DNA from 3 places in the Promicromonospora sp. NPDC052451 genome. Region 1 is predicted to be linked to each of the others. Evidence: riboswitches for the same ligand, from Rfam matches in the RefSeq annotation. Region 1 holds a riboswitch; each other region holds the start of a gene.
The links. A riboswitch is a leader RNA that binds a small molecule or an ion and turns the genes downstream of it on or off. The one in region 1 is predicted to bind cyclic di-AMP.
Positions count from the first base shown of each region.

Region 1 (10,119 bases):
CGCTGACCAGCCCCGCGCTCGTCGTGCTCGCCGTCCTGGCGTTCGTGGCGCTCACCTTCTTCGCGGTGCCGTTCCCGCTCGTCGTGCTCGGTGCGGGCGTGGTCGGGTGGCTCGTGCACCGGTACGCCCCGGGCTGGATCGCCACCAGGCCGCCCCGCGACCAGGGCGACGGCCCCGCGCCGCTCATCCCCGACGACGCCCTGCACGCCGAGAAGCCCTCGGGGCGTCGGGCGCTGCGGGTGCTCCTGCTGGGACTCCTCGCCTGGGGGCTCCCGCTCGGCGCCGTCGCGCTGCTCACGGGTGCGGACAGCGTGTTCACCCAGCAGGGTCTGTTCTTCTCCGGCAGCGCCCTGGTGACGTTCGGCGGTGCCTACGCCGTGCTGGCCTACGTGGCCCAGCAGGCGGTGCAGACCTACGCCTGGGTCACGCCCGGGGAGATGACGCGCGGCCTGGCCCTGGCCGAGACCACACCCGGCCCGCTGATCATGGTCGTGCAGTTCGTCGCGTTCCTCGGCGCCTACCGCGATCCGGGCGACCTCGACCCCTGGGCCGCCGCGCTGCTCGGCGCGCTGCTGACCACCTGGGTCACGTTCGTGCCCTCGTTCCTGTTCATCTTCCTCGGCGCCCCCTACGTCGAGCGGCTCCGGGGCAACCGGGCGCTGTCCTCCGCGCTGACGGCGATCACCGCGGCGGTCGTCGGCGTCATCGCCAACCTCGCGATCTACTTCGCCACCCACACGCTGTTCGCGGCCTCGACGTCGTTCGCCGCCGGCCCGCTGCGGTTCGAGGTTCCCGACCTCGCCAGCGTCCAGCCCGCGGCGCTCGGGATCGCCGTCGTGGCGGGCCTGCTGCTGTTCGTGGTGCGTTGGTCGGTGCTGCGGACCCTCGGGGTGTGCGCCCTGCTCGGGCTCGCCCTCGGGCTCGTGGGGTGGATCTAGCAGGTCTGCGCACCGGGAGGGATCAGCGCTTCCTGCCGTCCCGGTCGCGCACCAGCCGACGGGTGATCGCGGCCACGATCGTGCCGCCGCCGAGCGTGCCCACCAGCACGAGGATCGCCCCGACCGCCCACAGCCCCGAGTCGTCGCTCGCCGCGGCCTGGATCGTCCAGGCCGCGGTGAAGGGCAGCGCGACGCCGAGCACCGCGAGCCAGGCCGGCACGAGCAGGGATCCGATGACCACCAGGCCGACGAGCGCGACGACGCACGCGACGACCTGGACCGTGCCGTAGGGACCGGTGACGGCGCCGGTCACGGGGTCGACGTCCTGGGTCGTGTCCTGGCCGAGGGCCCACCAGGTGGTGACCGAGAGTACGACGAGCGTGAACGTGGCCAGAGCGATGAAGTAGGGGTTCCGCGTCGTCATGGCTCCATTGTGCAGTGGCCCGGCCCCGGGCGTGCCCACCGGCTCGTGCGGAGGCGGCCGGCACCCGTCCGCCCAGGTCACACCCATGACACATGTCATGGGCGCGGCCTGCGAAAGGGCCGGGAAGATGATGACGACAGGGCACTGCTGCCGGGGGTTCGCGTGCGGTGGGCTGTACCCGGTGCGGGACGGGCCCGCGCCACCTGCCCCCGAGGAGCCATGCCATGTCCCACCCCTCCGGAACCGCGTCCACCGCTGACTCCGCGGGCCGGGCCCGCCCGGCTCCGGCAGGTGTGCCGTACCATCTGGCGCTCGCGGGGGAGAAGCGGCGCGTCGGCCGCGGCATCCTCGCGATCGTGCTGCTGCAGGGCGGGCTCGTGGGCTTCGGGGCCGCCTTCGTCCAGCTCGGGGGACACCTCGACGTCCTGCTGGGCCGGGACGCCGCGCCGGGCGGCGCAGGCCTCACACCGGTCACGATGGCCGCCGCCTACGCCTCCACCGCGCTGCTGATCCCGTGGAGCATGCTGATCCAGCGCTGGCTGTACGGCGTCCGGGGCGGATCGCTCCACTCGGTGCTCGGTGCGTTCCGGCCCGCGGTCCTGGGCCGCGCCGTCCTCGTCCTGGCGCCGGTCTGGGCGGTCTACACGGCGGTCCTCGCGGTCCTGGAGCCGACTCCGGTGGCGCCCTGGGCGGTGGCGGACCTGCTCCTCGTGTTCGTGGTCTCGATCGTCGTCGTGCCGCTGCAGAGCGCGGGGGAGGAGTACGGGTACCGGGGGCTGATCTTCCGGGTCGCCGCGAGCTGGGGTCGCGGGCCACGTTCCGCACTCGCCCTGGGTGTCGTCGTCTCCGCGGTGCTGTTCGCCACGATCCACCTGTCCACCGACATCTGGCTCAACCTCCAGTACCTCGCCGTCGGGGTGGCGTTCGCGCTCATCACCTGGCGTACCGGCGGCGTCGAGACGGCGGTGGTGCTGCACGCCGCCAACAACGTCTTCGGGCTCCTGCTCGTGGCGCTCCTGCGGGCGGACCTCGGCGCCACGACGGACCGGTCGTCCGGCGTCGGCTCGGTCGTCTACCTGATCCCCGTCGTCCTGCTGGCGATCGTCACGGCCGTGGTCTGGTACCGCACCCGGGGCGGCGGACCGGTGGTCGCACCCGCGCACGCGTCGGACCGGGGACCCGCCCCGCTCAGCCCTCGCTCGTGACCGAACGCCGTGCCTCGTCCCGGAACTTCGCGGGGGACGCCCCGACCACGCGGCGGAACGCGGTGCTGAACGCGCTCTCGGACTGGTAGCCCGTGGCCCGCGCGAGCTCCGAGATCGACAGGGTGTCCCGGGCAAGGGCGTCGCGCGCGAGGCTCATGCGCCACTGGATCAGGTACTCCAGGGGCGGCACGCCGACGTGGCTCTTGAACGACTGGGCGAACGCGGAACGCGACATGTGGCTCAGCTCGGCGAGCTCCTGGAGGCTCCAGGAGTGGGCCACGTCCGCGTGCACCGCGCGCAGGGCGGTGCCGATGCCGTCGTCGTTGAGCGCACCCAGCCAGCCGGTGGGCCGGTCGGTCTGGCCGGCGTGCGCGCGCAGCATGTGCACGAGCAGGATCTGCGCGAGGTGGTTCTGCACCAGCGGCCCGCCGGCGGCAGCGGAACCGACCTCGGTGGCCAGGTGGTCGATGAGCTGACCGAGCCGTGCGCCGTGCGGATCGGCGGCGCGGACGATCACGAGCGGCGGCAGCAGGTCGGTCAGGAGCGCCGCGTTCTGCTCGTCGAACCCGATGTGCCCCACGCAGAGGTAGACGTCCTGGTCGGACTCCGGGCCGATCCGCACGAACCCGTCCACGGCCCCCGCCCACACCTCCTGCGCAGGGCGCGGACGGGCGCCGGGCGTGCTGGCCAGGACATAGGGCGGCGGGTTGCCCAGCATGAAGGTGTCGCCCTCGCGCAGGAGCACGGGTTCGTGCCCGTCCAGGGTCAGCCAGCACGTGCCGCGGACCAGGCCGCCGATCCGCACGTGCAGGAAGGTCTCGAAGCGCAGCGCCCACTCGCCCACGGCCCGGAGGCTCGGGCCGACCACCGTGCGAGGCCGCAGCAGACCGATCGCATCGGCCACCGGGTCCTGAAAGCCCAGCATCGACGACACCTCCTGGACGATACGTCAAGAATTCGCGGGCAGGCGCCATGGATCGTACAGGATGGTCACGGCGTCGGGCGTGGGCCCCGTGGAACCTGGACGGATAAACCTTTCGTGCCGGTCGACCGCCCGATGGCACCATCGAACCGTGATCGATCCCGGACTGAGCGGAAAGACCGTCCTGGTCACCGGCGGCGGCATGAACATCGGCGCAGCCGTCTCCCGCGCCTTCGCCGCACAGGGTGCGCGCGTGGCCGTGCACCACGTGGGCGGCTCGGCGTCAGGATCCCGCGAGCACGCGCGCGCCGCCACCGACGAGGTCCACGCCTTCGTGGCGTCCCTGCCCGGCGCCATTGCCGTCGAGGCCGACTTCCTCGTGCCGGGCGCCGCCGCGCGGCTCATGGACCAGGTCACCGCACGGCTCGGTCCGGTCGACGTGCTCGTGAACAACGCCGCGCACGCCGAGGAGTCCGACTCGTTCGACACCGTCGGCGAGGCGGGGTTCGAACGCACCTACCGCGTCAACGCCGTGGTGCCCGCGATGCTCGTCGCCGAGCTCGCGCGCCGGCTGCCCGACGACGCCGCACCGGGCAGCGTCTCCGTCGTCAACATCTCGACCGACGCCGCCCGCGGCTTTCCCGGGCAGGTCTCCTACGGCACCTCGAAGGCGGCACTCGAGTCGCTGACGCGCGGCGCCGCCGTCGACCTCGGCCCGAGGATCCGGGTCAACGCCGTGGCGCCGGGGCCGGTGCAGACCGGATGGATGAGTGACGAGCTCGTGGACGCCGTCGTGCCGGCGATCCCCCTGGGCCGGGTCGGCGACCCGGCGGACATCGCCGATGCGGTGGTCTTCCTGGCCTCGCACCAGGCCAGGTGGATCACCGGCCAGGTGGTGCAGGTCGCGGGCGGGCACTTCCTCTAGCTCGCCGGGCGACGCGCGGCCGTTACTCTTTCGTGACATCCCGGTGCAGACGGGGTACATTCGTGGCGGCCCGCCGTGCGGCGGGACGTCCTGGCGGGCGCCGAGCCCTGTCACCGCCCGGAGTCACCGACGAACCACAGGACAGGGACGGGGGACCCACTTCCGGGCACTGCGGTGTCCTCGGGGTGAAGTCGGCGGACGTCGTCCGCCGGCCGGGTCAGTCTCCGACCCGAACCCGACAGCTAACCTCGCAGGCGCCGGGAGATACGTTCCATGCCATCGAAGACCCTCGGGCACCTGCCAGCACCTCCACATCTTTCCCCACGTCGGGGAGCACGATGAGGCACGGGCAGGAGCGATCCCTGCCGCAGTCCTTCGCGCCGCGTCCGGCACCTGCCCGGCGAACGCGCGGGCGCCACAGCAAGGGGCGGCACGCCGCGCCGGCACGGCGGCCGCGGGCCTCGGTGCTGGGCCGGCTGCCCCTCACTCTCGGCGTCGGCCTCGCCCTCGCCTCGACGACGTCGTTCACCGCTGCCTCCTTCGGCGCGCCGGGAACCGGTGAGCCCCTCCTCTCCGCGCCCGACGGCGCGGCCGCGCTCACGGGAGCGGGCCCGGCGTCGGCGGCCCTGGCCGATCGGAGCAGCGGAGCCTCGCGGAGCCAGGAGCGCACGTCGCTCGAGCGGTCCGCCGGCGTCACGGTTCCTGGCGATGCGGTGCTGCCCGTCGAGAAGTCGGCTCCCGTGCAGGTCGAAGCACCTCCGGTGCTGCCCGGCTGCGACGGCGTGGCCACGGGCGAGGGTCTCAACGGCCAGCTTCCCGTCAGCGAGCTGTGCGACCTCTGGGACGGCTACCCGCCGATCCGCGCCGACGCGGCCGTGGCCCTGGCGCGTCTCAACCAGGCCTACACCGAGCAGTTCGGCGAGTCGCTGTGCCTCACGGACGGCTACCGCAGCTACGCGCAGCAGGTCGCGGCCAAGGCGGCGAAGCCCACCCTGACGGCGACCCCTGGCACCTCGAACCACGGCTGGGGTCTGGCGGTGGACATCTGTGCCGACGGCTACGCCGGCGAGCGCTGGGACTGGCTCAAGGCGCACGCGCCCGAGTACGGGTGGGACAACCCGCTCTGGGCCCAGGCCGGCGGTGCCGGCCCCTACGAGCCGTGGCACTGGGAGTTCACGGCCGCCGTGACGGACGCCGCCCGATGAGCCGCCGGGTGCGGACGGCCGGGGTGCGATGAGCCCGCCCCGTCGCCTGCGTGCGCTCCTCGCCGGACCTGGTCCGGGGTCGGCGGGAGTGCTGTCCGTGCTGTTCCTCGTGCTCGCCGTGCTGGGCGGGCCGGTCGTGTGCGGCATCCATTCCGACGAGCACCCGCAGGCGCATCACGGTTCAGCCGTCGAGGCGGCGTCCGGCCCGGCGGGCGGCCTGGCCCCGGCGGACCGCGCCGAGCCCACGTCCGACGGCGGCGAGGCGCACTGCTCGGACCACGGCCGTGCGACGGCGCAGACCGACCCCGTCGTGTCGTCGTCCGGTCCGGCCGCCGTCGCCGAGCCCGCGGTGCAGGGGATCGCGCCCGCCCTGGCGTACCCGGACCACCGGACCGCGCCCGGCGTGGTGCGCCCGGCCGCGCCGAGCCTGCACGCCCTGGGGATCTGCCGGACGTAGAACACCGGCCTCGTCGACGCCCAGCCGTCGACCGCCGGCGCGCCGCCCACCGACGGGCCGCGCGGAGTTCTCCGTTCGAGCAGAAAGGCCGATCCTCTGATGGATCCCACGATCTCTGCTGCCCTGACCGCACGTGGTCGGGGCAGGCACCGGGCGGTACGCCGCCCCTTGTTCACCACCACCGCCCAGGCGGCCGCCGTGCAGGCCGTCGCCCGAGGCGCCGTCGTGGCTGCGGGCTCCGGTCTGCTGATGTCCCTGGTGGCCGCCCCGGCGCAGGCGGCGCCGGCCGGCGGTGTCGCCGCGACGGTCGAGGGCGGCGTGCTCCAGGGCAGCCTCAACAGCGCCGACCTCGACGCCCTGGCCGGTCAGGCCCGGGCCGCGCTCGCCTCCGCGCCGGTGGTGACCGTGGCCACCGACGCGGAGCTGAAGGTCGAGAAGGCCGCGGTGTCGGTGGTCTCCGCCGCGGAGAACGACGAGTACCAGGCGCAGCTCGCCGCGGAGGCCGAGGCGGAGGCTGCCGAGGCGGCGGCCGCTGCTGCGGCGGAAGCGGCGCAAGCAGCCGCCGCGGTCGAGATCCCGGCCTCAGCGTCGGGTTCCGCGGTGGTGTCGATCGCCATGCGGTACCTCGGTGTGCCCTACCTCTGGGCCGGCTCGACGCCCGAGGGCTTCGACTGCTCCGGGTTCACGTCCTACGTGTTCGCGCAGGTGGGCATCGACCTGCCGCGCACCTCCTCGGAGCAGCGGTACGCCGGGACCGAGGTGTCCTGGGCCGACGCCCGGCCGGGCGACCTCATCTGGACCCCCGGCCACATCGCGATCTACGCGGGTGACGGCATGCAGGTCGAGGCGCCGGTGCCGGGCAAGACGGTCCGGTACACCGCCATCTGGCAGTCCGACCCGACGTTCCTGCGGGTCGGCTGAGACTCCTGTCCGGGGCGAGGCCAGCCCCTCGCCCCGGACAGGTACCGCGCCGGACCCGGGCCGGTCACGCGCCGTCCGGCACGGCGACCACCTTGCCGTGCACCTGGCCCGCCTCCGCCTGCACGTGGAGCGCGGGCAGCTCGCTCAGCGGAACCCGCCGGGCGATCTCGACGTGCAGCTCACCGTCGTCGACGAGCGTGACGAGCTGTGCGAGCACGTCCGCGTCGGGGTGCAGGAAGACCGTGGCGGCGCGCACGCCGCGCGCCTCGTCGCCGGGCGTCGTGACCCGCGGCGTGGTGGAGACCACCACGCCGCCGTCGCGGACCCGGGCGGCCATCGCGGTGAACCCCTCGGGGGTGATCGGGGCCAGGTTGAGCAGCACGTCGACGGGTTCGGTCACCGCGTCGAGCACCGAGGTGGTCGTGTGGTCGACGATCTCGTCCGCGCCCGCCGCCCGGACGCTCTCGGCGCTGCGGGGGCTCGCCGTGGCCACGACGTGTGCGCCGGCCCGCTTGGCGAGCTGCACGGCGTAGCCGCCCACGGGGCCGCCGGCGCCGTTGACGAGCACCCGCTGGCCCGCCTCGAGCCCGCCCGCCTCGAAGAGCGCCTGCCAGGCGGTGAGCCCGACCGACGGGAGACCGGCGGCGTCGGCGAGGGGGATCGCCGTCGGCGCCGGCACGAGGTCACCGGCCGGTGCGACGACGTACTCCGCCGCGGAGCCGTCGGCGCTCATGGGGATGAACCCGACCACCTCCTGGCCCACGGTGAGGCCGTCCACGCCCTCGCCCACCGCGTCGACCGTGCCGGAGACGTCGTAGCCGGGGACGTGGGGCAGCGTCACCGGGATCGGCAGGAATCCGCCGCGGATGCCGCCGTCCGCCGGGTTGTACGCCGAGCCGGCGACCCGGACCCGCACCTCGCCGGCGCCGGGCACCGGCTGGTCGGCGTCCTCGTACCGCAGGACCTCGGGGCCGCCCGTCTCGTGGAACCGCACTGCCTTCATGATGTTTCCCTCCGTCGTGTGCTTCGGATTCGAAGCAACTGCGGAGGACGCTAGCACTGCTTCGAACTTGAAGCAAGTGATTCGAAGTCGAAGCACGGTAAGATCTGTCGATGACCTCCTCGCCGCCTTCCCTGGATGCCACGCAGCTCGGCGCCTACTTCGCCCTCATCGAGGCGAGCAGCCTGCTGAAGCACACCGTCGAGCAGCAGCTCCAGGACGCGGGCGGCCTCAGCTACGTGCAGTTCCAGCTCCTCGCGAGCCTCGGCGACTCCCCGACGGGCAGCCGGCGGATGACCGACCTGGCCGACGGCGTCGTCTACAGCCGCAGCGGCCTCACCTACCAGGCGCAGACCCTGGAGAAGCGCGGCCTCGTCACCCGCACGCAGGCCTCCGACGACGAGCGCGGCGTCACGGTGACCATCACGCAGGAGGGCCGCGCCGTGCTGGCGGCGGTGTTCCCGGGCCACATCGCCGTGCTCGACGACCTGCTGTTCGCACCGCTGACCCGGACCGACATCGAGACCCTCGCCGACATCCTCGGTCGCGCGCGCGACCACATGCGGCGGACGCCGCCGCGGTCGGCCGGGCCGCGCCGGCGCAAGAGGGCGGCGGGTCCGGAGCAGGCCCCGTAGGCCGGGTCGCGCGCCACCGGTGAGTTGTGGAGCCCGGCGTCGTCTGACCCTGTGAACCCGTCGTCAGCGCACTCCCAGAAGGTGGTCCCCATGATCGACAAGAAGTTCACCGCGACCCTCCGCAAGAGCCCGAACGAGGGCGGCTGGACCTACGTGGTCTGGCCCGAGTCCGCCGAGTTCTTCCAGACCCGTGGCCTGGTCAAGGTCCGGGGCACGATCGACGGCCACCCGTTCCGCAGCTCGTTCATGGCGCTGGGCGACGGCACGCACAAGCTCCCCGTGAAGGCCGACGTCCGCACGGCGATCGGCAAGGAGGAGGGCGACACCGTGACCGTGCACCTGGAGGAGCGGCTGTAGGAGCGGCGTCGCCCGGCGGCGGATTTTCCGTGGTCAGGCGCCCGGGCGCCTGCCTAGGCTGCCGGGCGTGCATCCGTTCGACGACCTGGCCGGCCTCCCGCACCGCGAGGTGGCCGGACGCCTCCTCGCCGACGGCTGGAACGTGTGCGGCCTCGGCGACTGGGCCACGGTCTGGCGCTCTCCCGACGGTGCGCTGGTCGCCCGGGTGAGCCCCTTCGAGCCGGCGTACCAGGTCTTCGTGGCGCTGTGCCGCACGCTGGACGGCCATCCGCTCCTCCCGCACATCGAGTTCGACGCCCCGCTGGACGGCGGCGGTCGCCTCACCGTGCTCGAGTTCCTCACCCCGGCCGGGTCGGCCGAGGCCGACGCCGTCGTGCGCCGCTGGGAGGCGGCGCTGCCCGGCGACCCTGTCACCGAGGTGCGCCGCGAGGCGGAACGGCTCGACGCCGAGGCGGCCCGGACGATCCCGTTCTGGGGCGGCCTCGACCACAACCCCGGCAACGTGCTGCGCACCGCGGCCGGCGAGCCAAAGCTGGTCGACCTGTTCTACGCGGCCGGCCTGGAGATCTACCGGGTGCTGGCCGAGAACCCGGCCGAGATCGCCGAGGCCTTCCCGTCGGACCAGCGCCGCTACCTCTGCGACATCGCCGCGCTGGCCCGCCAGGCGGGTCCGGGTGAGCTGGCTGCCCTGCGCGCCGCGGGGGACAGCATCGCCTGACGTCGCCCGTCCGGGGCCGCCAGGCCCCCGACACGGCGGTGCGGTCAGCGGCCGGTTGCGCTCCGGACGAGCTCGAAGTCGAACGGGCTGGCCCGGACGATCGCCAGGGCGCGCCGCACCGCGCCCACGTGGACACCGTCGGAACCCAGCGCGGAGGCCACGATCGCGGGCACCGGCGGGTGGATGTAGGAGGGCAGCCGTTCCGCGGCCCGGGCCACGACCGGGCCCAGCGCCGGGGCGAGCGCGCCACCCACGACGATCCGCTCGACGTCGAGCAGTGACGCGATGACGGCGCAGACGCGGGCGAGCCGGTCGGCGAGCTGCTCGACGATGCCGACGGCGACGGCGTCGCCGCCCTGCGCGGCCGCGAGCACGTCGGCGGCGTCGAGCGTGGCGGGGTCGTGCCCGCCCA
Region 1 covers NZ_JBIUAP010000005.1:269,063-279,181, reverse strand. The annotation lists gene chrA (chromate efflux transporter) at 1-938, shown strand, start outside; gene ACIG47_RS11165 (hypothetical protein) at 961-1,362, opposite strand; gene ACIG47_RS11160 (lysostaphin resistance A-like protein) at 1,587-2,567, shown strand; gene ACIG47_RS11155 (AraC family transcriptional regulator) at 2,551-3,492, opposite strand; gene ACIG47_RS11150 (SDR family NAD(P)-dependent oxidoreductase) at 3,641-4,414, shown strand; cyclic di-AMP (ydaO/yuaA leader) riboswitch at 4,532-4,685, shown strand; gene ACIG47_RS11145 (M15 family metallopeptidase) at 4,753-5,619, shown strand; gene ACIG47_RS11140 (hypothetical protein) at 5,648-6,076, shown strand; gene ACIG47_RS11135 (C40 family peptidase) at 6,245-6,997, shown strand; gene ACIG47_RS11130 (NADP-dependent oxidoreductase) at 7,062-8,000, opposite strand; gene ACIG47_RS11125 (MarR family winged helix-turn-helix transcriptional regulator) at 8,111-8,632, shown strand; gene ACIG47_RS11120 (DUF1905 domain-containing protein) at 8,723-8,989, shown strand; gene ACIG47_RS11115 (hypothetical protein) at 9,057-9,707, shown strand; gene ACIG47_RS11110 (ROK family protein) at 9,752-10,119, opposite strand, start outside.

Region 2 (10,119 bases), on a different contig from region 1:
GAGCCGGGTCCGGTCGGCGATCATCGCGTCGAACGGGGACAGCAGCGCGGTGCGCGGCTCGATCTCGTCGTCCGCGCGGTCCAGCAGCTCCGGGTCGACCCGCCACTGCCCGTCGACACCCTCCACCTCGACCACCTCGCCGGGCAGGTCCACCCACCAGGCACCGTCCCCCGAACGTCCCTGCACGCGCTTGCGCGCGATCCCCTCGGCCGCGAGCCGCCGCTCCACCCGCTCCGTGAGCGCCTGCTCGAACGGAACCGGATCGACCTGCGGGTACACGCGCTCGGCCAGGTCCCACAACCGCTGCCGGCCCTTGCGACCCACCATCGCGAGCTTGCCCTGCATGTTCAGCGCCTCGAGCATCTCGGCCACGCTGCGCCGGCTGCTCCAGCCCTCGGCGCCCCACGTGTACGGCACGCGTGCCGTGTCCGGCACGTCCTTGGCGAGCACCGGGCCCTCCGCCTCGACGAGCGCCAGCACCTCCCGCTCGAACCCGGCGTTGTCCGCGAGCCACTGCCGCATGGTCTCGTTCTGCGGCCACCGGGCCATCTGCTCCAGGTACAGCGGCAGGTCGCCCATGGACCGCACCGTGCCCCGGAGCTGGAACAGCATGCGGTCGGTGATCGCGTCGTCGACGGCGCCCACCCAGTACTCCCCGCCGAGCCGCGACCAGGCGACGAGGTCCACCGCCGGCGCCACGGCCGACGTCGGGTCCACGGCGAGAAAGGTGAGGTCCTCCACCAGGTGCACCAGGTCGACCGGACGGTGCGCGTCGAGCAGCTGGGCGCGCAGCACGATGCGGCGTGCCTGCTGGACGGTGAGCCGGTGCGTGGCCATGCGGTGAGGATACGGAAGCACACCGACACACCGCGCCGGGTGACCCGCTCAACCTTTCGCCGCCCCCCGACCGTGAAGGAGGCATGAGCATGCCAATGGTCGCGGGGCGCTCGAGCCCCGACCCGGTCCACGGTCGCGAGGCGGCCCACGTGGCCGGCCCGTTCGACGTCGTGGTCGCCGGCGACAAGGAGGCGGAGTTCGCCGCCTTCATGTCCCGGTCCGCCCCGGCGCTGGCGCGCACCGCCTGGTTGCTGTGCGGCGACACGCACCAGGCCGAGGAACTGGTGCAGCAGGCCCTGATGAAGACGTACCTGGCCTGGCCCAAGGCCCGCAGCGGCGAACCGCTCGCCTACGCCCGGCGCGTCCTGGCGAACCTGCGGGTCGACGGCTGGCGCAGACGGCGTCGAGAGGTCCTCATGGCCGCGGACACCCTGCCGGAGCGGGCACAGGACGGCCGGAGCCCCGCCGACGTGCACGCCGAACGCGACCGGCTGGTCCGCGCACTCCGGCTGCTTCCCACCAAGCAGCGCCGGATCGTGGTGCTCCGGCACCTCGAGGGCCTGGCGGAGCGCGAGGTCGCCGACGCGCTCGGCGTCTCGGTCGGCACGGTCAAGTCCACGGCGTCCCGTGGCATCGTCCGCCTGCGCGAGATCCTGCGGGCCGACGGCACGGGCGACGCGGCCCCAGAGCACACGAACCACGAGAGGAGCGGGTCATGAACGACGAGGAGCAGTTCGCCGAGAACCTGCGGGCGCAGGTCGCGCGGGTCGCGCCGCGGATCGACGTCGACGTCGCGCGCGTCGTCCCCGCCGCCCGGCGGCACCGGGCCGTCCGGGCGGGCGGCGTCGGGCTGGCCCTGGCGCTGACCCTCGGCGGCGGGGCCTGGGCGGCCACCACGCTGGAGCCGGGGACCGTCCTGCCCGGCGGCTCGACGACGATGCCGGTCGAGCCCTCGCCGTCGCCGACCGGGCCGCCCCGTACGTCGAGCGAGGGGGACCCGCTGCCCGAGCTGCCCACCTACCCGGCCCTGGAACCGGTGGTCCCGCCGCACGGCTGGCGTGAGGCGACCTACTTCCACGTCGTGACCCGAGGGGCACCCGGTCAGGCCGGCGCGGGGTCCGAGGCCGAGGCGCCACTGGGCAGCGAGCTCGGCAGCGAGAGCTGGTACGGCGACGGCGTCAGCTTCGAGCTCACCGCGCAGGGCCCGGCACTCATGCACCTCGGTGACCACATCAACATCGAGGGGCACGCCCGCAGCTACTCCTGGGCGGCGATGGCGGCGCTCCCGACCGAGCCGGACGCCCTGCACGACGCCCTGCTCGCCCACTACGACGACGTCGACGCGCCGTCGAGCCACGGCATGGAGCAGCTGCGAGACGTCGCGGCCCGGCTGGCCACCCAGGCGCCGGCCGCCCCGGAGCTGCGGGCCGCGGCGTGGGAGCTGCTCACCGACCTCGACGGCGTCGAGGTCGAGCAGGGCGTCCGGGACTCGGAGGACCGCCGGGGCACAGCCGCCACGTACCAGTACGGCGACGACGACAGGATGCGGACCGTGATCTACGACGAGACGCGCAACCTGCCGCTCGAGACACGGGACACGAAGCACGGCACGGACATCTACCTGACGACCGAGCTCACCCGCCTGCCCGACGCCGTCGCCGACAGCGCCATCGAGATCCCCGACCTCACGGCGATGACTCGCGAGGACGTCGAGGTCGTCTGCCTGCAGAAGCATCTCGCCTGTTCCTTCGAGGAACAGCGGTCGGACACCGTGCCCGACGGGACGGTCCTCTCCTCCGACCCGGCGCAGGGCGCGCTCGTCACCTGGGGCGCCCCCGTCACGATCGTGCTCTCCACCGGCCCCTGACCGGCCGACCACGCGGAGGCCCGCCACGGGCCCGGGCCGCGCGGGACGCTCCTCGTCTCCGCGTAGCCTGGGCCCGTGGCCCATGCCTACCGCACCAGCGCCCCTGTCGACGCGCCCGCCGCCGTCGTCTGGCAGGTCCTGTCCGACGTCGAGCGCATGCCCGCCTGGACGCGGTCCATGACGCGCGTGTCGATCCTCGACGGGACCCGGCTGGCCGTGGGCTCCCGGGTCGAGATCGAGCAGCCCGGCCTGCCCCGCGCGACGTGGGAGGTGGACGGCCTCACCGAGGGCCGCGGCTTCTCCTGGTCGAGCAGCACGCCCGGGGTGCGCACGGGCGCGGCCCACCTGATCGCCCCGGTGCCGGGCGAGGACTGCGAGACGTGCGAGGTGACGCTCGTGGTCGCCCAGAGCGGGATGCTCGCCGGGCTGACCAACCTCGCCCTCGGCTCCCGGATGCGCGAGCTGGTGGACACGGAGCTGGCCGGCCTGGTGGCCGAGTCGGAGCGCATAGTCCGCGAAAAGGACTGACACACCGCGCGCTACCGGCGTGTCACATCATTTCCTCCGGTGTTTCCGTACGCCTCCCAGAACGCCATTTCGCCACCAAGAATGACCCTTGAACTGCGAAAAGGCATTGAGGCGAAAAGTTACGCGCGTTTCGGACAGCTCGATACTTCACAACAACCGTTATCTGATCGAGACAAGGTGGGGACCCGTATGTAGCGTCGGATCCGTTGCGCCACCGGAGGCGCAGCCGCGGTCCCCATTCCCCAGACCGGTACGGGTCCGCGAAACCGGCGACTTGGAGAACTTCGGTGAGTACCACCGTCCGACGCGGTCGACACCGCGCCGTTCACGCTCCTAGCACTCCCCTGATGACCGTGACCCGTACGGCCGCCCGCTCGGGCGCGCTGATCGCGGCATCGTCCGGACTTCTCGCGACGGCCCTCGCACCCAGCGCACACGCCGTCGTGGGAGACGGTTCCCACCGCCTCGCGAGCGTCGACAAGACGGAGATCGCGACGGCACCCGCGGTGCAGGTCGCGACCGACGCGAAGCTGCGGATCGAGAGCAAGGCCGTCAAGGTCACGCCCGCCCCGGAGCCCGAGCCCGAGCCCGTCGTGGAGACCGCCGCGTACTCCGAGCCGGAGGCGGAGGCCGTGGCCCAGGAGGCCGAGCCGGCCACGCCGGACTACGCGTCCGACGGCTCCATCGGCGCCCAGGCCGTCGCGATCGCCCTGCAGTACATCGGCATCGCCTACACGTACGGCGGCGAGTCGCCCTCCTCCGGGTTCGACTGCTCCGGCCTGATCAAGTACGTGTACGCGCAGCTCGGCGTCGAGCTGCCGCACTCCTCGTCCTCGATGGTCTCGGCGGGCTACCAGGTCGCCTCACCCATCCCCGGCGACATCGTGTGGACCCAGGGCCACGTCTCGCTCTACGCGGGCGACGGCATGGTGGTCGAGGCCGCCAACTACGGCACCCCCGTGCGCCACACCGCCCAGTGGCAGGACTACGCGGTCTACATCCGCCCCTACTGACCGACCCCCCGGTGATGTCAGACGCCCAGGTCCCGCGCGGGACCTGGGCGTCTGACACGACCGGTGCGCGTCAGTACGCGACGGCGGCCGCCGCATCGACGATGCCGTAGCCGTACAGCGGCGTCCACACACCGACCAGCCCCAGGAGCGGGTCGCGCGAGGTGTACAGGATGGCGCTCTCGACCTCGTGCATGCTCCGGCCCTGGCCGTACAGCAGCGCCGCGACACCCGCCACGTGCGGCGTCGCCATCGACGTGCCCGCGTACGAGTCGTAGCTGCCCGCACCGCACGTGCTCGACCCCGTGCCCACCGGCACCGTCGACCACACGTCGCCGTCGCATCCCGTGAGACCGCCCGAGCCACCCGGGGCCGAGACGCTCTTCAGGTCGAGCTTGATCGGGAGCTCCGAGTAGTAGGAGTGCACACGGGCCGAGTCCGTGGCCCCGACGCAGAGTGCGACGCTGGTGAACGCGGGGTCGCTGCAGAGCGGGGTCGACGAGTTGCCGGCCGCCGCCACCGTGAGCGCACCCTGCTGGCGCGCGTACGCGATGGCGTCGCGCATCAGGGTGTCGACGCCCAGGATCGTCAGCAGCTGCCCGCCCGGCGCGGTGCCCAGCGAGAGGTTGATGACGTCGGCGCCGTGGTCCGCGGCCCAGCGGATGCCGTCCGCGATGTCCTGGGACGAGCCGGAACCCGCCTCGAGCACCTTGACCGGGAGGACCTTGGCGCCCGGCGCCACGCCGGCGACGCCGATCCCGTTGTTCGCCGCGGCGGCGACGATGCCCGCCACGTGCGTCCCGTGCTCGTCCCCGTCGTTCTTCCCGTCCGGTCCCCGGTAGTCCCCGTTCCCGCAGGGGCGGACGTCGGCGCAGCCGGTGAAGGTGGCGCCGGGCAGGAGCTGCCCGGCAAGGTCGGGCTGCCTGAGGTCGACCCCGGTGTCGACCACCGCCACCACCGCGCCCTTGCCGGTGGAGACGGGCCAGGCGGCCTCCGCGTTGATCTGGTCCAGGCCCCACTGCTTGTCCCGCAACGGGTCGTTGGTGGCGGCCTGCGCACCCGGCGCCATGGCGACCAGCGCCGCCACGGCCAGTGCCGCGGAGGTGGCGGCGCCGACGAGTGACTTCCTGTTCATGTATGCCCCCATTGTTCGCACAGGGACTGGTTTGCCCCTGAACTGGGGCAAACCTAGGGCCAGCAGACCGGGATAGAACAGGGCAGTTCGGGCACCGCGGGTGAAATTTACCCAATCGCAATCAGTAGCGGCCGGGACCGCCGCGGCGTCGACGTCAGGCCCAGGCCTCCGTGAGCTCGGCCTCGTCCGACGCCTCCCGGGACAGCCTCAGTGCCGCGACGGCCGCCCCCAGCAGCAGGGCGACCACCCAGGCGCCGAGCTGGTGCCCCTCGGAGTCGATCGCCGCCGGTGCGATCTCACGCCAGACGATGCGCACGGCCAGCAGCGGGTCCTCGGTCAGCGGCGAGCCCGGCCAGATGTTCTCCTGCACGGCCAGGAGGGCCGGCCCGGCCGCCTGCAGCACCCAGACGGCACCGGCGGTGGGCAGCCACCCCAGCAGCTCGATGGGACGGCTGTCCACGGCGAGACCGAACGCGACTCCCAGCGCCACGGCCAGGATCCACCACGTGCCCACCGGCGACACCGGATGGCCCGGGACGAAGCCCCACACCCACGCGTCGAGGAGCACCACCGGCAGCGCCAGGGCGAGGCCGCGCAGGGGGCCGGGACCGAGCCCTGCCGGCAGCCCCGCACCGAGGCCCACGACACCGGCCACGCCGGTGACGACGAGCATCCCGAGCGGTGCGTCGTCGTCGGGCAGGCCCTCGCGGGTGACGAGCCACCAGGAGGCGCTGCCCGCGGCCCCCATGGCGAGCAGGGTGCCGGTGATCGCGGCGCCCGCACCCGCGCCGGCGGACGCCGGGACACGCGCGGTGACACCCGCGAGGAGCCCGCCCATCAGGGCCATGACGACCAGGCCGACCACGCCGTCGTCGCCCTCGAACGGAAGCGGCAGAAAGCCGGCCGGCCCGGGCGCCACACCCTCGGCCAGGCCTGTGACCTGGTAGGAGACCTGCACGATCCACGGCAGGAAACCTCCGGCCCACCAGGCGAGTGCGCTGAGGGGAACGACCCACCAGGCGGAGATCCGATGCTCGCTGTCGCCCATGCCGCCGAACCGTAGCGGATCTATGTGATGTCGGTCATAACGCAGGAAGACCGAAACGGCGTAAATCTGCGCCTTCGTTGGGTCAGACCGTAATGCGTAACCCGATCGTGACTTTTTCGGTGAACGTGTGTACTTTGACTTCTGCTCCACCGCATCGGTGGAGCCGTGAGCCGGGCGCCGAATCCTGTCACCGGCTCATGACCAGACGTCGAGACAGGAGCGGGGGACCCACTTCCGGGCGACAGCACCATCGTCGCCCTCGGGGTGAAGCCGGACGGAAACCCCCCAGTAGCCGTGCGGCCGGGTGTGCACTCCTCACCCGAATCCGACAGCTGACCTCGCAGGCGGTACAGGAGACCTTAGGTGACGAACTCCACCCGCGGCCGGCATCGTGACAGCCGGCCCGCTCAGACACCGCTGACCATCCTCGCTCGTACCGCCACCGAGAATGCCGGCACCGTTGCCCGCCGTGGCGCCATCGCCGCCGCCGCCGGCGGCGTCCTCATCTCGACCATCGCCACCACCGCGCACGCGGCGCCCGCGATGGACCTGAAGACGGACGTCAAGACGGCCAAGCTGAACTCGACCGACCTGCAGTCCCTCACCGCCGTGGCCAAGCAGGCCGTGGCCGCAGCCCCCACCGTGACCGTCCCGGCCGACGCGAAGATGCCGATCGAGATGGAAGCCCTGGGTGCCGACGGCGAGAAGGGCGAGGGCCCCGCCGTCGTCTCCGTCGACGCGCCGGACCCGGTCCCGGTCGGCACGCAGGCCGTCAACATCGCCTTCAACTACCTGGGCATCACGTACGTCCTGGGCGGCGCCTCGCCGTCCGCGGGCTTCGACTGCTCGGGCCTCATCCAGTACGTGTACGCGCAGCTCGGCGTCTCGCTGCCGCACCAGTCCGGCGCGCTGCTCGGCTCCGGCTACCAGGTCACCTACCCGGAGCCCGGCGACATCGTCTGGACGCCCGGACACGTGGCCCTCTACGCGGGCGACGGCATGATCATCGAGGCCTGGGCCGCCGGCATGCCGGTCCGCTACACCGAGATGTGGCAGAACAGCCCGACCTTCATCCGCGTCGTCTGACGCACCGCTCGTGAGGCGCCGCCTCCGTACCGGGTCCCCGCCCGGTGCCGGAGGCGGCGCCTCACGCGTTCCCGCACCGCCACACCGGCGGGCCGGCTCATCCGGGCCAGGCGCAGTGCTCCCCGACGAAGTCGTAGAAGGCGGAGCGCGCGGCGTCCGGCATCGGCACGTAGACCGTGCGCTGCGGGACGCCGTCGACGCTGGCCGACACGGGAAGGAACGTGCCGCGCTTGTCCTCGGCCACGGCGTGCACGTCGCAGCGCGCGGGGACGACGGCGAGCACGACGGCGCCCGACCGCTGCCCCGCCAGGTCGCGTCCCACCCAGCCGGAGGCGCCGTCCGCCGGGTCGGGGTTGCTCATCAGGGTGGTGCCCGCGATCCGGTCGACGGTGACCGCGGGACCGCCGTCGACCGGCTCGATCCGGAGGGTGACCAGGGCGGTCAGCTCCCCGTCACGGGTCTCGACGCGCACCTCGTCGTCGACGGCGAGGCGCACGCCCGCCGCCACGGCGGCCACCGCGCAGTCCGCCTCGTGGTTGCGCGCCAGGTGGCCCACGGGGTCGCCCACGTCGTCGACGACGACCTCGGTGGGCGGTCCCGCGTCGTCCCCCTCGCCGAGGGCGAGCGTGATCGTGGCGGACGGCGTCCTGCTTGCCGTGGGGGACGGCTCCGGCCGCGGTGAGCCGGCCGGCGCGGGCGTGCTCGCCGGATCCGTGCAGCGCGCCTCGCCCAGCCCGACGTAGACGGCGCGCGTCGTCCCGGGACGCAGCACCAGCGTGCGCCCCTCCTTCGTGGGGTGGGACGGCCCGAAGCCGTCGGCACGCAACGCCCCGGACAGCAGCGTCAGGGTCTCGTCGGAGTCGTTGGTGACCTCGAGCCGGATCTCCCGCGTCGCGTACTGCTCACGCCCCTGCGCCACCGCGACGCCGAGGTGCCCGACCACGTCGTCGGGTACAGGGCCCCGGGTGGACGACGGCCCGGGGCCGCCGGACGTGCATGCGACGGCGGCCGCGCCGATCAGCGTCGCCAGGAGGACGACGGTGCCGGCGCGGCCGCGGTGCGTCGCGGTGCGAAGTCCTGCGATCAAGCGTTCTGACGCCGACCGAAGATCGCCTGGACGATCAGGATCACGATGATCGCGCCGATCACCGAGAACAGCCAGCTCTGCCACGACCAGAACGCGTCGAAGCTGATGTTGAAGATGAGCCCACCGAGCCAGCCGCCCAGCATGGCGCCGAGCACGCCGAGCAGCAGCGTGACCCAGAAACCGCCCGGCTGCTTGCCCGGGAGGATGATTCGGGCGATGACGCCCGCGATCAGGCCGAGGATGAGAAAGGCCCAGAAGCCCATGGCGTTTTCCTCCAGAGTGGTATGGCTTACGTGCGACTACCTCAGCACTGATCCCGCCGACTTGCCACCGGACCCGCCGAATCAGGTCTATATCGGGACATTACGCGCACCAGGTCGCGATACGTCAGCGGCTATAGTTCGGCCGGGCACGCGGCGGGCAAGGCCGGGGCAGGGGGCTCCGGGCACACGAGGAGATGACGACGGATGAACCGGGAGATCAGCGCGTCGGCCGGGCGGCGGACCTGGCGGGACGCGCTCAGGGCGTTCCTCGAGCAGCGGTGGTTCACCCGGCTGGTGCTCGGCGTGATCCTGGCCAACGCCCTGGTGCTCGGCGCCGAGACGATGGTGACCGGCACGGCGTTCGAGGTGCTGCGCGGGATCGACCACGCCATGCTCGCGTTCTTCGTGGTCGAGCTGGCGCTGCGGCTGGTCGCCACGGGACGGCGGTTCTTCCGCGACCCGTGGAACGTGTTCGACCTCGTCGTGGTCGGCGTCGCGCTGCTGCCGGCCACCGAGTCGCTGTCCGCGCTGCGTGCCCTGCGGGTGCTGCGGGTGCTGCGAGTGGTCACGGCCGTGCCGGCGCTGCGGCGCGTGGTCGACGGCATGCTGCGGGCGGTGCCGGGCATGGGCGCCGTCGGGGCGCTGCTCGTGCTGGTGATGTACGTGTCCGCCGTCATCGCGACCGGGCTGTTCGGCGAGGCCGCGCCGGAGTACTTCGGCAACCTCTGGACCACGCTCTTCACGCTGTTCCAGGCCATGACCGGTGAGGCCTGGCCCGACATCGCACGCGTCGTGATGGAGACCCACCCGTCAGCGTGGATCTTCTTCGTGCTCTACATCCTGGTGGTCAGCTTCGCGGTGCTGAACCTCTTCATCGCCGTGATCGTCAACGGCATGGAGGAGATGTCGGAGGAGGAGCGCGAGGACGACCTGCAGAAGGACGAGCGCCTGGACGCCCTCGCGGCACAGAACCGCGAGATCCTCGCCGAGCTGCGCGCCGTCCGCGCGCGGCTCGACGAGGACGGCGACGCCGCTACCCCCGCACCACGTTGACCAGGTGCGGCGGTCGCACCACGACCCGTCGCACCACCCGGTCCCCCAGGGCCCGGACCACGGCCGGCCGGCCCAGCACGGCCCGCTCCAGGTCCTCGGCCGTCACGTCGGCGGCCACGGTCAGCCGGTCGCGCACCCTCCCGTCCACCTGGACCACCGCCTCGACCTCGGACACCACCAGCAGCGCCGGGTCGACCTCCGGCCA
Region 2 covers NZ_JBIUAP010000001.1:321,700-331,818, reverse strand. The annotation lists gene ACIG47_RS01445 (DNA glycosylase AlkZ-like family protein) at 1-837, opposite strand, end outside; gene ACIG47_RS01440 (SigE family RNA polymerase sigma factor) at 921-1,556, shown strand; gene ACIG47_RS01435 (PASTA domain-containing protein) at 1,553-2,704, shown strand; gene ACIG47_RS01430 (SRPBCC family protein) at 2,780-3,232, shown strand; gene ACIG47_RS01425 (C40 family peptidase) at 3,580-4,245, shown strand; gene ACIG47_RS01420 (S8 family serine peptidase) at 4,316-5,377, opposite strand; gene ACIG47_RS01415 (hypothetical protein) at 5,532-6,425, opposite strand; cyclic di-AMP (ydaO/yuaA leader) riboswitch at 6,591-6,787, shown strand; gene ACIG47_RS01410 (C40 family peptidase) at 6,789-7,511, shown strand; gene ACIG47_RS01405 (hypothetical protein) at 7,609-8,598, opposite strand; gene ACIG47_RS01400 (GlsB/YeaQ/YmgE family stress response membrane protein) at 8,595-8,861, opposite strand; gene ACIG47_RS01395 (ion transporter) at 9,066-9,914, shown strand; gene ACIG47_RS01390 (class I tRNA ligase family protein) at 9,895-10,119, opposite strand, start outside.
Region 2: linked by a shared signal. The riboswitch ahead of ACIG47_RS01410 (C40 family peptidase) and the one ahead of ACIG47_RS11145 (M15 family metallopeptidase) in region 1 are both predicted to bind cyclic di-AMP.

Region 3 (10,119 bases), on a different contig from region 1:
TAATCGCTGGGTAGAAGCGCACCTCCTGCCACACCCGCCCGGCCGGGAGCGTCGAGCGCGCCGGACTCGGCCGGGAGTGTCGAGCGCATCCGCCCGGGCCCGCCGCCCCGAGGCCTCGGGTCCGCTCCGTCGCCGCGGGCCCGCCGACGCCACGGCCCCCGCCCCGTCACCTCGCCCCCCCGCCCTGTCGAGCCACCCCGCGCTATCGCGCCGTCACGTTGCGGATCGGGCTGCCCGCCCGCCAGGCCGTGAGCTGGTCGGCCAGGAACTGGGCCGCTCGCCGGGGGCGCCCGCCCGCCACGTGCGGGGTGAGGATCAGGTTCGGCACGTCCCACAGCGGCGAGTCCGCGGGCAGCGGCTCGGTCTCCATGACGTCCAGGGCAGCGCCGGCGAGCCGCCCGGAGCGCAGCGCGTTCTCCAGGGCGGCCTCGTCGACGGTCGCGCCCCGGCCCACGTTCACGAACCGCGCGGTCGGCGGGAGCAGGCCCAGCAGGCGGGCGTCGAGGATGTGCCGGGTGGAGGGCAGCGCCGGCAGCAGCGAGACCAGCAGGTCGGTCTCGGCGAGCTGTGCCTCCAGGCCGTCCGCGCCCACCACCGGGTACCCGGCGCGCTCACCGGCACGGGAGGCGACGCCGGTGACCTGGGCACCGAGCGCGGTCAGCAGCGGGGCGAGCCGCAGGGCGATCGAGCCGAAGCCCCAGATCGTCACCCGTGCCTCGTCGAGCGTGTACTCGCGGCCGGTGACCGGGTCGGCCTGGGCGAACGTGATCTCCTTGGCCCAGCGGTGCTCCTGCTGGGCGGCGAGCGAGACGTCGATGCGGCGCACGGTGGCCAGGATCAGGGCGAGGGCGTGCTCGGCCACGGTGTCGTCGTGCAGCGACTGGCCCGAGGAGACGACGACGTCGGGCGCGAACCCGGCGCGGAGCACGACGTCCGGCCCCGCGGTCAGGGTCTGCACCCAGCGCACGCGGGTGAGCCGGCGGGCGGCGTCGGCGACGACCTTCGGCGGGCTGGACCAGGTGACCAGCACGTCGGCGTCGGTGTGCTCCTCGGGGACCGGCTCGTTCATCGCGTAGGCGACCACGCTGTCGGGGCCGCCGGGCGCGAAGGAGGCTCCGCCGTCGGGCAGGCGGGACGGGAAGTCGAGGTCGAACGGTACGTCCGGTACGAGGATCTTCACGCCGGGGACGTTACCGGACGGGCGCGGGTGTGCACCCACCACGCGGAACGCCCGCCGGGCCGGGGGACCAGGCGGGCGTTCCGGGATTGGAGGGTCAGCCCGTCACCCGGATGTAGACCGGGTTGTTCTGCCACATCTCCGTGTAGTGCACGGGGACGCCCTCCTGCTGGGCCTCGACCACCATGCCGTCGCCCGCGTAGAGGGAGACGTGGCCCGACGTCCAGACGATGTCACCGGGCTGCGCCTCGGCGGCGGAGACCTGGTAGCCCACGGTCGCCATCGAGCTCGAGCTGTGCGGGAGGTCGATCCCGAGCTGCGCGTAGACGTACTGGATGAGCCCGGAGCAGTCGAAGCCACTGGGGGAGGCTCCGCCCCACACGTAGGGCACGCCCACGTACTCGAGCGCCAGGTTGACGGCCTGCTGGCCCAGGTCGGCGGAGCTCTCCACGGCTGCTGCCGCAGCGGCCTCCGCCTCGGCCTCCGCAGCGGCTGCGGCGGCGGCTGCTTCCGCCGCGGCGGCGGCCTCGGCCTCGGCGCGGGCCTTGGCCTCTGCCTCGGCCTTGGCGCGTGCCTCGGCCTCGGCCTTCGCCTTCGCCTCGGCGATGCCTTCCTCGGTCTCGGCGTACGGGGTCACCGACACGCGGCCGCTCTCGGCCCAGAAGTCGGCGTTCTGCGTGACCTTGACCTTGGTGACCAGGTTCTCGGCCAGGCCGGCCGGGATCGTGGTGTCGACGGTGTTGCTGACCGGCGTGGCGTTCGCGAGCGTGGCCTGGGTGTGCGACTCGGCGGGCGCGGTGTGGGCGGTCTGGGTGAAGACCGAGGCCAGCATGCCGGAGGTGACGACCGCGATGGCGCCTGTGCGGGCGGCATTCTCGGCAGCGGTCTGGGTGAGTGCGGTGAAGGGGGTGAGAGCGGGGCCCTCGGCGCGGTGCCGGCCCCGGCTGGCGGGACGGTCTGCCTGGTCGTCCGCCCAGTCGTGGGTGCGGTCGGTGAGTACGGTCACCAGTGATCTCCTCGGACGCCTACGAGGTGAGCTGTCGGGTTCGGATGGGGAGTTCGATCACCCGGCCTCGTACGAGGCTTCACCCCGAGGACACTCGCGTGCCCGGCTTACCTGGTTCCCCCGCCCCTGTCACGTCGTAGCTGCTCAGGTCCGGTGACAGGGCTCGGCGTCCGGACCTGGACCTCCCCGCTTCTGGAGAGGTGAGACCGACCGTACCGGGGTCCCTGGCAAATGTCACGATTAGGTCACATACCGTCCTGTGATGGAACTCTCTTGGCAATGAGTTCCGTGTCACCATGTCCGCCATGGTCGATCCCACCACGTCCCCGCGCCTGCACTCCCGGTACGACGCCGTCGTCGTGGGCGGCGGGCACAACGGCCTCACCGCCGCGGCGTACGCCGCTCGAAGCGGACGGTCCGTTCTCGTCCTGGAGCGTGCCGACCACGTGGGCGGCGCCGCCGTCTCGGCCCGCCCCTTCGCGGGTGTCGACGCGCGCCTGTCGCGCTACTCCTACCTGGTCTCGCTGCTGCCGCGGCGCGTGGTCACCGAGCTCGGGCTGCCGATCACGCTGCGGCGGCGGCGCTGGTCCTCCTACACGCCCGTGGCCGACGGCGGCCTCCTCGTCGACACGGGGGACGACGCCGCCACGCGGGCCTCGTTCCGGAGCCTGACCGGATCCGACGCGGACTTCGAGGCATGGGGCCGCTTCTACGCGACGACCGCCGAGGTCGCCCGCCGCCTCGCGCCGACGCTCACCGAACCCCTGCTCACACGCTCGGCCGTGCGGGACCTCGTGGTCGACGGCGTGGGCGAGGAGGCCTGGCGAGCCCTCTTCGAGGAGCCGCTCGGCGCGCTGCTGCGGCGCACCTTCGCCGACGACGTGGTCCGCGGCATCGCCGCCACCGACGGCCTCATCGGCACGTTCGCCGACGTCGACGAGGCGTCCCTGCGCCAGAACCGGTGCTTCCTGTATCACGTGATCGGCAACGGGACCGGCGACTGGGACGTGCCGGTGGGCGGCATGGGCGCCGTCTCGGGCGCCCTGCGCGATGCCGCCGTGTCCGCCGGCGCCACGATCGTCACCTCGGCGACGGTCACCGCCGTCGACCCCGGGGCCACCGGCGTGGAGGTCACCTGGACCGACGCCGACGGGCGCACCCGGGGCGTGACCGCCGGACACCTGCTCGCCGGGTGTGCGCCGGCCGAGCTCGACCGGCTCCTGGCTGCCGCCGGCCGGGGCCCGGCCGACGGGCGGGACGCGGTGGGGGCCACCACGTCCCCGGCGCACCCCGAGGGCGCGCAGCTCAAGGTGAACATGCTGCTCGACCGGCTGCCTCGCCTGCGCGACGGCGTGGACCCGGTCGCGGCGTTCAGCGGCACGCTGCACGTCAACGAGTCCCTCACCCAGCTCCAGGCGGCGTACGCGCAGGCCGCCGCAGGCCGGGTGCCCGACCTGCCGCCGAGCGAGATCTACTGCCACACGCTGTCCGACCGGTCGATCCTCGGCCCGGACCTGGCCGCGACCGAGGCGCAGACCATCACGCTGTTCGGGCTGCACATGCCCGCCCGGCTCTTCCGCGCCGATCCCGACGGGGCCCGCGAGCGGGCCCTCGCTGCCACCCTCGCCTCGCTGAACTCGGTGCTGGCCGAACCGGTCGAGGACGTCCTGGCGCACGACGCCGACGGCGCGCCCTGCCTGGAGGTGCGCACCCCGGTGGACCTGGAGGGCGACGTCGGGCTGCCCGGCGGGCACATCTTCCACCGCGACCTGGCCTGGCCGTTCGCCGAGCCCGCCGACGACGCCGGGCGGTGGGGCGTCGAGACGGAGCACCGCCGGGTGCTGCTGGCGGGTGCGGGCGCCCGGCGCGGCGGCGGGGTGAGCGGCATCCCCGGCCGGGCGGCGGCGATGGCGCTGCTGGGCGACGGCTGAGGCCGCCCACGATCACCCCGCCCACGATCACGCCGCCTACGATGAGGCGTGCAGATCCGACGCGCCGTCCCGGCCGACTCACCCGCGGTCGCCCCGCTGCTCGGCCAGCTCGGGTACCCCACGACCGCCGCTGATCTCGACGCCCGGTTCGCGCGCGTGGCCGGGAGCCCGTACGACGCGGCCTGGGTGGCCGTGGACGGCCCGTCCGGCGCGGTGGCCGGGTTCGCCGCGGGCCACGTCCGCAGTCCGTTCGAGCTCGACGCGCCCGTGGCCGAGCTGACCGCCCTCGTGGTCGACGAGACACAGCGCGGCACCGGCGCCGGGCGCGCGCTCGTGGCGACCGTCGAGGACTGGGCGATCGCCCACGGCTGTGTCCGGATCACGGTGTCCTCCGCGTTCCGGCGCGAGGGCGCGCACGCCTTCTACGAGCGGCTGGGGTATGAGCAGCGCGCGAAGAAGTTCGACAAGAGCCTGCCGGCTTCCTGATCCCCGGCGTACGACACGCCGCACCAGGCACGGCGACCATGGGTCACCGCTCCTGCGCGGCCGCCCAGCCGTACGCCGGATCCGAGACGAGCAGGTCCTCGTGGCGGCCCCGTGCGACGACGCCGGCCGGCCCCGGCGCGCCTCCGCCCGCGGCGCGACCCAGGAACAGCACCTCGTCCGCGACCGCCAGCGGGCTGAGCCGGTGGGTCGCCAGCAGCACCGCCCGGTCCGTCGCGCGGGCGTGCGCCGCGACCGCGCGGACCAGGGCGTCCGCCGTGTCGCCGTCCAGGTGCTCCGCCGGCTCGTCCACGAGCAGCACCCGGGCCGGCGCCAGGAGGGCGCGCGCCACCAGGAGCCGCCGCCGCTCCCCACCCGACACCGCGGCCGCGTCCGTGCCGACCACCGTCTCCAGGCCCCGGGGGAGCGCCGCGAGCCACGCACCCAGCCCGACGGCGTCGAGCGCAGCGCGGGCTTCCTCGGGGGTCACGTCACCCCGCGCGACCCGCAGGTTCTCCAGCACGGTGGTGTCGAACAGGTGCCCGTCCTCGGCGACGAACAGGCCCGCGCCCGACTGCCCGCCGACCGTCCCGGCCACCGGCGGGACCAGACGGGCCGCCGTCATCAGGAGGGTCGTCTTGCCGACCCCGGACGGGCCGGCCAGCGCCACCACCGACCCTGGCTCCAGCGCGAGGGACACGCCGGCCACCGCGGCGCGCGGCAGCCCGTCCGCGCCGGGCCAGCCCGCGGCGACGTCGTCGAGCACGAGCAGCCGGCGGTCGTCCTGGTCGGCGGGTGCGCCGGACGCGTCCGTGCTCACCTCCGTCCGTGACCCGCCGGCACCCGGGTCCGCGGGCAGCAGCGCGACCAGCCGGCCCGCCGCCGCCCGCGACCGGTGCAGCTGGACCGCCGCGGCGGGCAGACCCGCCGTCGCCTCGAAGACGGCCAGCGGCGTCAGCACCACGACGGTCAGCGCCTCGGGCGACAGCGTCCCGGCCAGCGCCGCCGGGATGCCGAACGCCAGCGACGCGAGCACCGCCAGACCCTGCGCCAGCGCCCCCAGCCCGGCGGCGAGCCCGGAGGTGCGGGCGCCGTCGTCCGACACGGCGGACAGGCGCGCGTCCGCGGCGTCCAGGTCGCGCAGCCGCGCGCCGAACCGGCCGGCGACGCGCAGCTGCGCCGACTGCTCCAGGAGCTCCAGGGACAGCGCGGTCACCTCGCCGCGGGCCGCCGCACCCCGCGCCTCGGTCCGGGCCGCCGCACGGGCCGCCAGCCACGGCGTCACGATCCCCGCGAGGACCAGGCACACCGCCAGCGCCGCCCCCGCGGCAGGCAGCAGCACACCCAGCAGCACCACGGAACCGAGCGACGTCACCACCGCGACCCCGGCCGGCACCAGCGCGCGCACCACGAGGTCGCCCACGTCGTCGACGTCCTGGCCGATCCGTGCCAGCAGCTCGCCACGCCGCACCGTGACCGGGCGGTCGTCGGCGGCGAGCCGCTCGTACAGGTTGGCGCGCAGGGCGGCCATGCCCCGCAGGGCGACGTCGTGCGACGCGAGGCGCTCGCAGTACCGCAGCACGCCGCGTCCGATGCCGAAGGCCCGCACGGAGACCACGGCCACCGAGAGCGTGAGCACCGGCGGCATCTGCGACGCGCGCGCCACGAGCCAGGCGGCGGCCGCGGCGAGCCCGATGGCGCAGCCCAGGGTGAGCACGCCGAGCGCGATCGCCGCGGCGACCTTGCCCGGGCGGATCTCCAGCAGCGGCAGGACGCGGCGCAGCGGATCGTTCCCCGCGCCCCGCACCGGGGAGCCGGTGCGGGGCCGGTCGCGGGTCGCCGGTGCGTTCACGGTGTCCTCCCGTCGGTCGCCGGGCGCGCGGCGGGGACGGCCGTCGCCAGCTCCGCGGTCGGCTCCGCCGCCGCGTGCACGTCGATCACCTGGTCGGCCAGGGCCAGGAGCGACGCCCGGTGCGCGACGACGAGCACGGTCCGGCCGGCGTCCCGCCAGGCCCGCACCGTGTCGAGCACGGTCTGCTCCCCGCGGGCGTCGAGGTGCGCGGTCGGCTCGTCGAGGACCACCAGCGGCCGGTCGGCGGCGTCGTCGAGCAGCGCGGACGTGAGCGCCACGCGCTGCCGCTGGCCCACGGACAGTCCCACGCCACCGAGCCCGACCCGCGTGTCCCACCCCTCGGGCAGGGTGCCGACGACGGCGTCCAGCCCCGTCCGGCGAGCGGCGTCGGCGAGCGCCCGGTCGTCGACGGGGTGCGGCAGGCCGTCCCGGACGACGTCGCGCAGCCGCCCCGGGGGGAGCGCCGGCCGCTGCGGCACCCAGGTGAGGCCGGACCACCACTCGTCGAGGTCGTCCGGGGAGAGGGCGGCGAGGTCGCGGAGCGCACCGTCGTCGTGCCCGTCCGGTACCACGCCGACCCGCCCGGCGTCGGGCGTGAGCAGGCCCAGGACGGCGAGCACCGCGGTCGACTTGCCCGACCCGCTCGGTCCGCGCAGGGCGACGACCCGGCCGCTGCCCGGCCGGCCGTCGCCCAGGGGGATCCGCGCCGACAGCCCGGCGGGCGCGACCACGCCGCGTCCGGGTGCCCGCACGGACACCCCGTCCAGCACCAGCGTGCCGCCCGCCGACCGGGAACGGCCTCGGGCGGCCGGGCGTTCCGTGACCGCCCCCGACGGATGCGGCCCGAGCAACGTGAACGCCCGGTCCACGGCCGCCATCCCGTCGACCGACGCGTGGAACTCGGCGCCCACCCGCCGCAGCGGCAGGTACACCTCGGGCGCGAGCACGAGCACCGCCAGCGCCGGCTGCAGGTCCATGGCCCCCTCGACGAGCCGCAGCCCGACGCCGACGGCGATGATCGCGACCGACAGCGTGGTCAGCAGCTCGAGCACCATCGAGGACAGGAACGCGACCCGGAGGGTGCCCATCGTGGCCTTGCGGGAGGCGTCGCCCAGGGCGCGCACGCGCTCGGCCGGGCCGGTCGACCGGCCGAAGGCGCGCAGGGTCGGCAGCCCGGCGACGAGATCGAGCACCTGGGCGCCGAGCCGCTCCACGGTGGCGAGGCGCCGCTCCGACGTCCCGGCGGTCAGGCGCCCCACCAGCACCATGAACACGGGCACGAGCGGCAGGGTCACGATCGCGATCAGCGCCGAGACCCAGTCCAGGCCCAGCACCACGACGACGAGCGCCGGGGTGAGCAGCGCCGTCAGCACGAGCTGCGGCACGTAGCGCACCAGGTACGGTTCCAGCGCGTCGAGCCCGCGCGTCGCGAGGGTGGCGACCTCGGCCTCGGGGCTGGCCCCGCCGGTGGCGGCGTCGGCCGGCTCGGCCGTGCTGTCCGCCGTCGCGCCGGCCGCGTTCCCTGCCGTGGGCCAGGCCGCCCGTGGCCCGCGCAGCGCCCACGCCTCGACCACCGCCCGCCGCAGCTCGGCGACGGTCCGGGCGGCGGCGCGCAGCGCGTAGCGCTCCTGCGCCCAGGCGACGGCGGCCCGCCCGCCGACGACGAGCGCCAGCCCGGCGAAGGTGCGCACCAGCAGAGGGCCGGACACGCCGTCCCCGCGCACCACAGGCGTCAGCAACGCCGCGATGAGGAGGGCCTGCGCCACGATCAGTGCGGCCGCGGCGATGCCGAGCCCGACGGTGAGCGCCACGTACCAGCGGGCGGCCCGCACCTGCCGCAGCAGCCGGGGGTCCAGGGGTTTCACGCGTGCTCCTCGGCCTAGAAGGCCGACTCCTTGATCTTCTTCCAGGTCAGCCCGGCCGGCGCGGGGATGTGGTCCACGGTCAGCCGGCGCCGGAACACCCAGTAGGTCCAGCCCTGGTACAGGATCACCAGCGGGGTGAGCACCACGGCGACCCAGGTCATGACGGTGAGGGTGTACGGCGTGGACGCCGCCTCGGCGATGCTCAGCGACGGGCCGCCGTCCAGCCCGGGCATGACGTCCGGGAACATTGACCCGAAGATCAGCACGACGGCGGCGACGATCGTCACGGCGGACAGGCCGAACGCCCAGCCCTCACGTCCCACGCGGTTGGTCAGCACGACGCCGACCAGGGCCAGCGCGGCGACCACCACGGCGGCCCAGGTCCAGGTGACGGAGAACGCGAGCTGCGCCCACAGGGCCCAGCCGCCGGCCACCAGCAGGGCACCGACCGACAGCACGCCGGCGAACCGCCGGGCGCGCGCCCGGATCTCGCCGTCCGTCTTGAGGGCGACGAACACCGAGCCGTGCAGCAGGAAGAGCACGAGCGTGGTGGCGCCGCCGAGCAGCGAGAACGGGTTGATCAGGGCCCAGAACCCGCCCACGTACTGGTGCGCCTCGTCGAGCTGGACGCCGCGCACGAGGTTGGCGAACGCCACGCCCCAGAGCACGGCGGGCACCCAGGACCCGACCTGGATCGCGACGTCGCAGCGGCGTGCCCAGACGGCGTCCGCGATCTTGCCGCGGTACTCGAACGCGACGCCCCGGACGATGAGCGCCACCAGGATGACCAGCAGCGGGAGGTAGAAGCCGGAGAACAGGGTGGCGTACCACTCGGGGAACGCCGCGAAGGTGGCGCCGCCCGCGGTGAGCAGCCACACCTCGTTGCCGTCCCACACGGGCCCGATGCTGTTGACCAGCACGCGCCGCTCCTTCTCCCGGTGCGCGCCGTCACCCCGGGGCAGCAACGACATCAGCATGCCGACGCCGAAGTCGAAGCCCTCCAGCACGAGGTATCCGGTCCACAGGACCGCGATGATGAGGAACCACACGAGCGCGAGATCCACGGTCATGTCCTTTGTCAGTCTTGGTTCTGGCGGAGGTCAGAGGGGTCAGTAGGCGAACGAGAGCGGCCGGTCGGTGTCGTCGTCCGCCGCCTCGGGGGACTCGTCGCGCACCGTGGTGGGGACGCCCTCGATCGCGTAGCGGTGGATGAGCCGGTACCAGACCACGGCGAGCACGCCGTAGAGCAGGGTGAACACGATCATCGAGGTGAGCACCATGCCGGGGCTCACCACCTCGGAGACGCCCCGCATGGTGAGCAGCCGGATCTGGTCGATGCCGGTCGGGTTGGGCGCCACCACCCAGGGCTGGCGCCCCATCTCGGTGAAGATCCACCCGAACGACGACGCGAGGAACGGCGTCGGGATCGCCGCGATACCGATGCGGGCGAGCCACGTGTTGTCGCTGACCCGGCCGCCGCGCGTGAACCAGAGGGCGGCCAGGGCGAGCAGCGCCGACCCGGCGGCGAAGCCGATCATCAGCCGGAAGCTCCAGTAGGTGACGGCGAGGTTCGGGGTGTAGGAGATAGCGTTGCCGGCGTCGTCGGTCTCGCCGTACCGCTCGGAGTACTCCTGCTGCACGTCGTTGACACCGGGCAGGAAGCTGTCCGGGCCGGAGAAGTGGCCGGTGCCGAGGTAGCTGGCCAGGCCGGGCACCTCCAGGATGTGCCGCACGCCCTCGCAGGAGTTGGACAGGTCGCCGATGGTGAGGATCGAGAAGTTGGCGGCCTCCTCGCCCTCGCACAG
Region 3 covers NZ_JBIUAP010000006.1:211,907-222,025, reverse strand. The annotation lists gene ACIG47_RS12895 (NAD(P)-dependent oxidoreductase) at 203-1,180, opposite strand; gene ACIG47_RS12890 (C40 family peptidase) at 1,275-2,183, opposite strand; cyclic di-AMP (ydaO/yuaA leader) riboswitch at 2,184-2,362, opposite strand; gene ACIG47_RS12885 (phytoene desaturase family protein) at 2,489-4,114, shown strand; gene ACIG47_RS12880 (GNAT family N-acetyltransferase) at 4,163-4,600, shown strand; gene cydC (thiol reductant ABC exporter subunit CydC) at 4,644-6,449, opposite strand; gene cydD (thiol reductant ABC exporter subunit CydD) at 6,446-8,314, opposite strand; gene cydB (cytochrome d ubiquinol oxidase subunit II) at 8,329-9,378, opposite strand; gene ACIG47_RS12860 (cytochrome ubiquinol oxidase subunit I) at 9,424-10,119, opposite strand, start outside.
Region 3: linked by a shared signal. The riboswitch ahead of ACIG47_RS12890 (C40 family peptidase) and the one ahead of ACIG47_RS11145 (M15 family metallopeptidase) in region 1 are both predicted to bind cyclic di-AMP.